2 regions of the Paenibacillus sp. UMB7766-LJ446 genome follow, and region 2 is predicted to be linked to the other one. Evidence: riboswitches for the same ligand, from Rfam matches in the RefSeq annotation. Region 2 holds a riboswitch; the other holds the start of a gene.
What was found. Region 2 has a riboswitch for FMN ahead of ribD (bifunctional diaminohydroxyphosphoribosylaminopyrimidine deaminase/5-amino-6-(5-phosphoribosylamino)uracil reductase RibD). Riboswitches for the same ligand answer to the same signal wherever they lie in the genome.

Region 1 (4,424 bases), on a different contig from region 2:
CTAACTGAATAATCCACTAAATTATTTTAAGTACATATATATTATATAGCAGTAAATGGAAACATGCAATTTTGAATTTAAAGAACTCCCTTCGAATAATTCCCTGTCTTCCGCAAAGTTCAGCAAATGACACACTCTGTACATACGCCTTACTCTTTCTGCTGATCCACCTTCCGTTTTGCCCGAAATCTTCTAACTTTCATCAGGTTACCGCACATCTTGTCATCACAATATCTCTGGGTCCGACTACGCGTATCATCATAAAAAAACCATCGGCAGTCCGAATTATCACAGATCCGAATCCTTCCTGCATCCCCTTCAACCACTGTGACGGCAAAATCAGCTGCGACCTCCGCCATAACCTGCTGCCAATGAAATTTTACGGGAACCAGCAAAAGTTTTAGTCCCTCGTCTCCAGAGTACAGCCTTCTGGTAACCTGACCTTCTCCCATCATGGCGTTAAGCCATTCCCGATCCTTGTCCGATAATGGGTTTCCGGCAGCTAAACGAGTTGCAAGAGCCTGCAATTCGCCTCTGAAGCTTCTCAAAGCCCTCTCTTCTTCGGAAGAAGCAGGTATAGGCGCGTTCAGTTGCCATTGTTTAATGAATGCTTCCTGCCATTCGATTTTGCCAAGCCTGTCCTCCGAACGATCTCCGCCACGCCAGTCATGATAATCACTGTTCACAAAATCAGTCCATAGTCTATCCATAGTACCTCCGCTAAAATGTAACCATTTAAAATTAAAAAGATAGTTACATTCATTCAAGTTTGGGTTATATTAATTGTAACCACTTTTAAGCGCTTTAGCTAGTTACCATGAATTCATCTTAGGGAGGAAAAAATCAATGACTACCTCAGCAACAGAACTATTGCTCATTCAGAAAGATGACACCTGGGACCAATGTAATTGGATTGTGCCTTTATCCAAGGCGCTCGATGGACTGACTGCCGAACTGGCAGCCTGGGTTCCATCAACCGGTGGATTAAGCATCTGGCAGTTGGTTAACCATATGTATTATTACAATTTTCGTTTGTTGAGTCGCATTCAGGGCACACCTCCCTCCGGTACACCTGCCGAAAACAATGAATCTACCTTCGGAGACTCCGGAGACCCTTCCGACACCGCTGGCTGGAGTACGCTTATGCAAAATACAACACAATTAGCCGAGCAGCTTCGTGATCAGCTCGCTTCATTAGAGGATTCAGACCTCGAAGCCCCTTACATGGATACGAATGAAAAATGGTCACATGAACTTGCCCGCTGGATACTTCACGATGCCTATCATGCAGGTCAGATTGTATTACTACGCAGACAACAAGGAAGCTGGAATATCATATTCTAAAAAAACACTTGAACTGCTAGCGCTTACAGGAATAAGATGAACTTATTAATGTTACAACTTGTTCAACACACTTATAATTGAATAGGATCTTCGGGGTAGGGTGCAATTCCCAACCGGCGGTGATGTTCTTCGGAACCAGCCCGCGACTCGCTGTTTGACTCAACTTAGGTCATTCAGCGACTGACTTGGTGTGACTCCAAGGCCGACGGTACAGTCCGGATGAGAGAAGATCAACACATTGGCATGCCTTTACGGATAGGCTTCTTTCCGTATGACATGTCAATGATTGAGCCCCCGTTTATTTGGTGTATACCAAAACGGGGGCTTTTGTCGATTTTGCCAACTGAAGATTCCGTGTTCTGACGAAGGAGTCCTGAATATGGAAAAGACCCAACCTGCATCAACCGTTTACCGTAAGGAACGAAGCAATACCGGATTTTGGCTCGTCGTACTCGGCGCCGCCCTGTGGGGTGTAGATCCACTGTTTCGTATTATTTTGCTCAAAACGATGACCTCCACTCAGATTGTGCTGGTGGAACATATTATTGTCAGCCTTGTGGCGATTCCCGTCCTGTGGAAGTTCCGTGCTGATCTGAAAAACCTGCGCGCACGTCACTGGATTGCCGTAATCTTTATCTCCTGGGGAGGATCGGCACTCGCTACGGTATTATTTACTCTTGCGCTTACACATAACGATCCCAATACCGTCTTGTTATTGCAAAAGATGCAGCCGTTATTTGCGATTGTTCTGGCTAAGTTACTCTTAAAAGAAACATTGCCACGCCGCTTCGGTGGACTATTTGTCATAGCACTTGCAGGAACGTACCTGCTTACGTTCGGATTTACCCTTCCTCTTGGGAACTGGGACAACTGGGTTCATGCTGGCAGTCTGTTATCGCTGGGAGCCGCTGCATTGTGGGGCGGTTCAACCGTTATGGGGCGGCTTATGCTGGGGCAAACCCGTTATGAAACGGTCACCTCCCTGCGCTTTGTCGTCGCCTTGCCACTGCTGATCTTTATGACGTGGAACGAAGGTGCTGCCTGGACATTCCCTTCCGGTACAGGTGAGCAGGCGGCTGTGGCACTCAATATTCTAGGCCAGGCATTGCTGCCGGGGTTACTGAGTCTTCTGTTATATTACAAAGGCCTCTCTTCTACCAAAGCTTCTGTTGCCACGCTTGCGGAACTGAGCTTCCCGATGGCTGGTGTGCTGGTAAACTGGATTGCATTCCGTACGCTAATTACATGGGAGCAGCTGGTTGGATTCATCCTCATCTGGATTGCCTTGTTCGCTATCTCCAAACAACAGGAACGCTCAGCGAGTCCGGCTGACGCAGCACCCAAGATTCGTACGAATTGATTGAACTTCTTACAATATAATTAGTCAAGGCACTGCACATCCATTGAGATGTACGGTGCCTTTTGTCTTTTCACTATTCCGGTGGTACGATGACATATGGAATAGTAGATCAAGTCAATTTAGAGAGGAACGATCATCATGTCTCCATCTTCATCATTTTCGTATACATCCTACGATGCCATAGGTTTGGCTGAATTGGTTCGCGCCCGTGAGATATCTCCGGTCGAATTGCTGGAAGCGGCGTATGCCCGCTTGGAAGAAGTGAATCCGCAGCTTAACGCGGTTATTCGTACATATGAAACACGTGCACGTCAGGAAGCGGGGATGGTTCGCCCGGGAGAACAGCCCTTTGCGGGCGTGCCCTTGCTCTTAAAAGATATATCCCAATCCATGGAGGGTGAAATTCTCACCTCGGGTTCACGTCTTCTCCGTGAGCATCGTGCACAACGGAATTCCAACTTCGTTTCCCGCCTGCGTGATGCAGGATTCATTATCATTGGTCATACCAACACGCCGGAATTCGGTTTGAAAAATATTACCGAGCCCCGTCTTCACGGCTCAAGTCGTAATCCATGGAATACCAATCACTCGCCAGGTGGTTCAAGTGGAGGTGCTGCTGCCGCAGTAGCCTCGGGTATTGTACCGCTTGCGGGAGCCAGTGATGGCGGCGGTTCAATCCGAATCCCTGCTTCATTCAGCGGATTGTTCGGACTCAAGCCTACACGTGGACGTACACCCGTAGGGCCGGGGGTCGGTCGTCAGTGGCAGGGTGCATCGATTGATTTTGCCCTATCCCGCTCTGTTCGCGACAGCGCTGCTTTGCTGGATACACTGCAAGTCATTCAACCCGAGGCGGCATTTCATGCTCCCCTCTTTCCGGGAAGCTATCTGGCTGATATGAACTATCCTCATCAACGCAAACTGAAAGTCGCTTACACGACAGCTTCACCTGTAGGTACACCTGTGAGTGATGAAGCCAAAGAAGCGGTATATAAGACGGTTCGCTGGCTGGAAGAACAAGGTCACGAAGTTGAAGAAAAACTGAGTCCGGTGAATGGTGTCAAACTGATGGAGAACTATTACATGATGAACAGCGGCGAAATGGCAGCGATGATTTCTTCCATGGAACGTTCAATGGGCAGAGTATTAACATCGGATGATATGGAGATCGAGTCCTGGGTTCTGGCTGAAGCCGGCAAAAAAGTATCCGCTGCCGAATTCGTGCATAGTCTGGCGGAGTGGGATGTTGCCGCAGCCCAAATGTCCACCTTGTTTGAACGGTATGATTTTTATGTCACACCCGTCAATGCTTTTCCAGCACCCAAGATCGGAGAATTGACGCCTCATGATGAACAGATTCAGTATCTGATGCGTATTAGCGATTTGGACAAGAGCCAGCAGCAGCAGTTGATTTACGAGATGTTTGAACCAAGTCTCACGTACACCCCTTTCACACAGCTCGCAAATTTGACGGGTCAACCAGCCATGAGTGTTCCAGTGCATCTGACTCCTGAAGGGCTGCCCATGGGTGTACAAATTATGGCAACAAAAGGCCGTGAAGATTGGTTACTTCATCTGGCTGGCCAGCTGGAGTCATCCGAACTTTGGGTCGGAATGAAAGGTAATCCAATGTTTCCAGTATAAAATTTAGTTTTTACATTTTTGCACCAAATTCAAGATACTCATACCCTTTAGAATCATCGGCTACATCACTCATAAA
Region 2 (4,424 bases):
TGTATGAGCGCCTTAACGTTGCTTTCAAAGTGGTTAACCTGGGCGGTGGCTTCGGTATCCGTTATATCGATGGAGATACGCCACTTGAAGTTTCACAGTACGTGAAAGCCATCACGGATGCAGTGAAAAATCATTTTGCCCAAATCGGCTATGCTGTGCCTGAGATCTGGGTTGAACCAGGCCGCAGTATCGTGGGTGAAGCTGGAACAACGCTTTACACCGTTGGAACGAGCAAAGATATTCCGGGGGTTCGTAAATACGTGGCAGTGGATGGTGGGATGACCGATAATCCACGTCCAGCACTGTATGAGTCCAAATATGAAGCTGTATTGGCTAACCGTGCACATGAAGCTGCCCAGGAGACCGTATCTGTTGCAGGTAAATGCTGTGAGAGCGGCGATATGTTGATCTGGGATCTGGACCTGCCTAAAGTGCAAAGCGGAGATTTGCTCGCAGTAGCTTGCACAGGCGCGTATAACTACTCCATGGCCAGCAACTATAACCGGATCCGTCGTCCGGCAGTGGTGTTTGTCAAAGATGGTCAAGGGGATGTTGTCGTACGCCGTGAGACGTATCAGGACATCATTCAGAATGATCTGGTACCTGAGCGCATTGCCAAACAGCCAGTTATCCGTTAATTGAAGTGTAAATAGCGGAGCATTATATGAAGAAGACAAAAAAGGACAATCCTTTTTTGTCTTCTTTTGCGTCTTTAGGCCAGGATTTCGAAAAAATCTTGCTGATTATTTTGCGATCAATCCCATTTCGGTGTACACTAAGAAAAGTGCTATAAAGCTTGGCCCAGGGTCATGCGTTCTGGCACCATTAACGATGGTCAATACGAAAGGAGTCATTTACATATGGCGAAACAAGCGAAAATCAAAATGGCAAACGGCGGAGAAGTTGTAATCGATCTGTTCGATCAAGAAGCTCCAAACACAGTGGCAAACTTTGAGAAACTGGCTAACTCCGGTTTCTACAACGGTCTTGTATTCCACCGTGTTATTCCGGGCTTTGTAGCTCAAGGCGGCTGCCCTAACGGTAGCGGTGCAGGCGGTCCAGGTTACACAATCAACTGTGAAATCAACCCGAACAAACATGAGCGCGGAACATTGGCTATGGCACATGCAGGCCGTAACACAGGCGGAAGCCAGTTCTACATCTGCTACCAACCGCAACCACATTTGGATGGACAACATACTGTATTTGGTAAAGTAACCAAAGGTATGGAGTTCGTAGACGCTTTCGAAGGTCGCGACAAAATGGAAACTGTTGAAGTTGTAGAAGCTTAATCCATAAGATCTTACACAAACCGTTTCGCAATTAGCGAAGCGGTTTTTATTTACACTTAAGCTTATTAAAAGTTAGTATGTGACAAAAAGGAACAAAAAACAATTGATTTTTTGGCGTTAAAGTGCTAACATCCAATTAATAACGCAACGAATCCTTCAGGGCAGGGTGTAATTCCCTACCGGCGGTGATGCAGTATGTGAGGATATCTATCCAGCATTGATGCAAAGTCCGTGACCCGTCTGCCTGTGGCAGATGGCTGATCTGGTGTAATTCCAGAACCGACAGTATAGTCTGGATGGGAGAAGGAGAGGGTGCTGTCCTAATGGGCCGCATTCCGCAGTAGTGTTGCTGTACAGTTTGTGACGAATTCATTTCCTGTGCAGGGAGAAATCCGGTTAATTCCGGCAATCTTCATACATATGCCACATCATAGAAGCTCTTTACCTGTAATTGAAGTTCATTAAGGTATGTGTCTGCTTTCACTTGCCTGAAATGAAGCTTTGGGCGAAGTGTTGTTGGCCTGTATCCATACTACTGCTGGTGACACATGTCTCTCATCATCCCCATCGAACGGTTTGTTCGACGGGGATTTTTTATTGGATATGGAACATGCCTCTCTGTTGGAAGGGAGGTCTATAACTGAGATTTTAACCGTGGGGTGAACGGACTTGGAAATGATTAATGATGAATTTTATATGGCGTTGGCACTGGATATGGCAGAACGGGCACAAGGACAGACCGGAATCAATCCGGTAGTAGGTTGTGTCGTTGTAAAAGAAGGACGTATCGTGGGCCTCGGAAGTCATCTCAAACGGGGGACGGGCCATGCAGAGGTTCATGCATTGAACATGGCGGGCAATGATGCAGAAGGCAGTACAGTGTACGTTACACTCGAACCTTGTAGTCATTACGGCAAGACTCCACCATGCAGCGAACGCCTTATTCATGAAAAAGTGAAACGTGTCGTCGTATGCTGCGAAGATCCGAATCCGCAAGTATCCGGCAGAGGCATCAGCATGCTGCGTCAACAAGGGATTGAAGTCGAAGTTGGTGTACTGCGTGAGCGCGGCAGACGCATGAATGAGAAATTCATTAAATACATTACAACAGGTCTCCCCTTTGTGACTTTAAAGACTGCCTCTACACTGGATGGCAAAATTGCAACTCGTAGCGGGGACAGCAAATGGATCTCCAACGAGTCGGCTCGGGAGATCGTGCATGCCCTTCGTCATCGACATCAGGGCATTATGGTTGGTGTAGAAACCGTGATTGCAGACAATCCGGAGCTCACGACAAGATTGCAAGTGGAAGGCATCAGCCCGGTGCGAATCGTAGTAGATTCCAAGCTGCGTCTGCCTGTAGGCTCTAAAATGGTCAAGGATGGACTTGTACCGACATGGGTGCTTACAACGGATGAGGCAAGTCCTGAAGCGGCTGAGCGACTGGAAGCCTACGGTGTGGAAATTATCCGCTGTGGTCCTGGACCACGTGTAGATCTACTAAATGCACTCAGCAAGCTCGGTGAGCGTGAGATCGGATCGATTCTGCTTGAAGGCGGGGGCACATTGAATGGGGCCATGCTGGAAGCGCGATTGGTAGACCGACTGCTTATGTTCATTGCTCCGAAAATTGTCGGAGGATACGATACGCCAGGCAGTTTCCGCTTCGAGGGAGTTGAGCGCATGAGCCAGGCGATTCAATTACATCAGCTGGAAATTGAGCAAGTTGGAGATAATATTAGCATTGGCGGAATTCCGGTTTGGCCTGAATAAATGAGCTTGTTATAACGAAATAAATAAAGGAGGCGGCAGCATGTTTACCGGTTTGGTGGAAGAAGTCGGTCAGATCCGGCGCATTGGTCGGAAAGGCGAAGCGATGGTCCTGAATATCGGAGCTTCCGCCATCATGAACGACTTGAAGATTGGTGATAGCGTAGCTGTAAACGGGGTATGCTTAACTGCGACAACCCTGGAGGGTGATGGTTTTACTGCCGATGTGATGCCTGAAACATATCGACATACCAATCTCAGTCAATTGCAATCCGGCAGCAAAGTCAATTTGGAGCGAGCCATGCTCTCAGGTGGTCGTTTTGGCGGGCATATCGTTCAGGGCCATGTCGATGGTACCGGAGTCATTGGCAGCATTACTCGTGACCAGAATGCGATTGTTTTCGAGATCAAACCTGATGATACGCAGTTGTTTAAATATTTAATACCCAAGGGGTCTGTAACCCTGGATGGAATCAGTCTAACGGTTGTGCAAACTTCACAGACTGCATTCACAGTATCCATTATTCCACATACGATTGGTGAGACCGTATTAAATGTCAAAAAGACAGGCGATACCATCAATATCGAGTGTGATATTCTGGGTAAATATGTGGATCATCTGCTCCACTATGGTAAGGGACATCAGGAGAACGGTGCAGGTAAGCCGCGAAGTATCAGTGAGGATTTTCTCGCTAATCACGGATTTGCTTAATTCATCCGTTCAATACAAATACAAATACAAATATATTGAAATGGAAACTGGAGGGGGACCTATGTCAGAGCAGTCCATTCTGAATTCTATAGAGGAAGCTATCTACGATCTCATGCGGGGAAAACCCGTCATCGTGGTGGATGATGAAGATCGGGAGAATGAAGGCGACTTTATCGCTTTGGCCGAAAAGGCTACACCTGAAGTGATCAATTTCATGATTACAGAAGGCAGAGGTCTGGTGTGTGTTCCCATTACGCAGCAACGTGCTGACGAACTCAACCTGAAACCCATGGTTCAGCAAAATACAGATTTTCATGGGACAGCTTTCACCGTCTCTGTAGACCATAAAGACACCACAACGGGCATCTCGGCTCATGAACGCTCCATTACCGTGAAAGGTCTGATTGATCCCGAAGCGAAAAGTGGAGATTTCCGCAAGCCGGGCCACATGTTCCCACTCATCGCTAAAGATGGCGGTGTACTGCGGCGCGCCGGACATACTGAAGCGGCTGTAGATCTCGCCATTATGTGTGGTTCCTATCCGGCTGGTGTAATTTGTGAAGTGATCAAGGAAGATGGCACGATGGCCAGACTTCCGGATCTGCAGGAGATCGCTCGCAAACATGATCTGAAGTTGATCAGCATTCAGG

Region 1: linked by a shared signal. The riboswitch ahead of QP794_RS08200 (DMT family transporter) and the one ahead of ribD (bifunctional diaminohydroxyphosphoribosylaminopyrimidine deaminase/5-amino-6-(5-phosphoribosylamino)uracil reductase RibD) in region 2 are both predicted to bind FMN.

The regions. Positions count from the first base shown of each region.
Region 1 covers NZ_JASOYM010000002.1:768,442-772,865, forward strand. The annotation lists gene QP794_RS08190 (CGNR zinc finger domain-containing protein) at 150-710, opposite strand; gene QP794_RS08195 (DinB family protein) at 847-1,344, shown strand; FMN riboswitch at 1,427-1,579, shown strand; gene QP794_RS08200 (DMT family transporter) at 1,724-2,704, shown strand; gene QP794_RS08205 (amidase) at 2,843-4,348, shown strand.
Region 2 covers NZ_JASOYM010000008.1:264,772-269,195, forward strand. The annotation lists gene lysA (diaminopimelate decarboxylase) at 1-638, shown strand, start outside; gene QP794_RS20650 (peptidylprolyl isomerase) at 861-1,292, shown strand; FMN riboswitch at 1,441-1,604, shown strand; gene ribD (bifunctional diaminohydroxyphosphoribosylaminopyrimidine deaminase/5-amino-6-(5-phosphoribosylamino)uracil reductase RibD) at 1,962-3,065, shown strand; gene ribE (riboflavin synthase) at 3,106-3,774, shown strand; gene QP794_RS20665 (bifunctional 3,4-dihydroxy-2-butanone-4-phosphate synthase/GTP cyclohydrolase II) at 3,836-4,424, shown strand, end outside.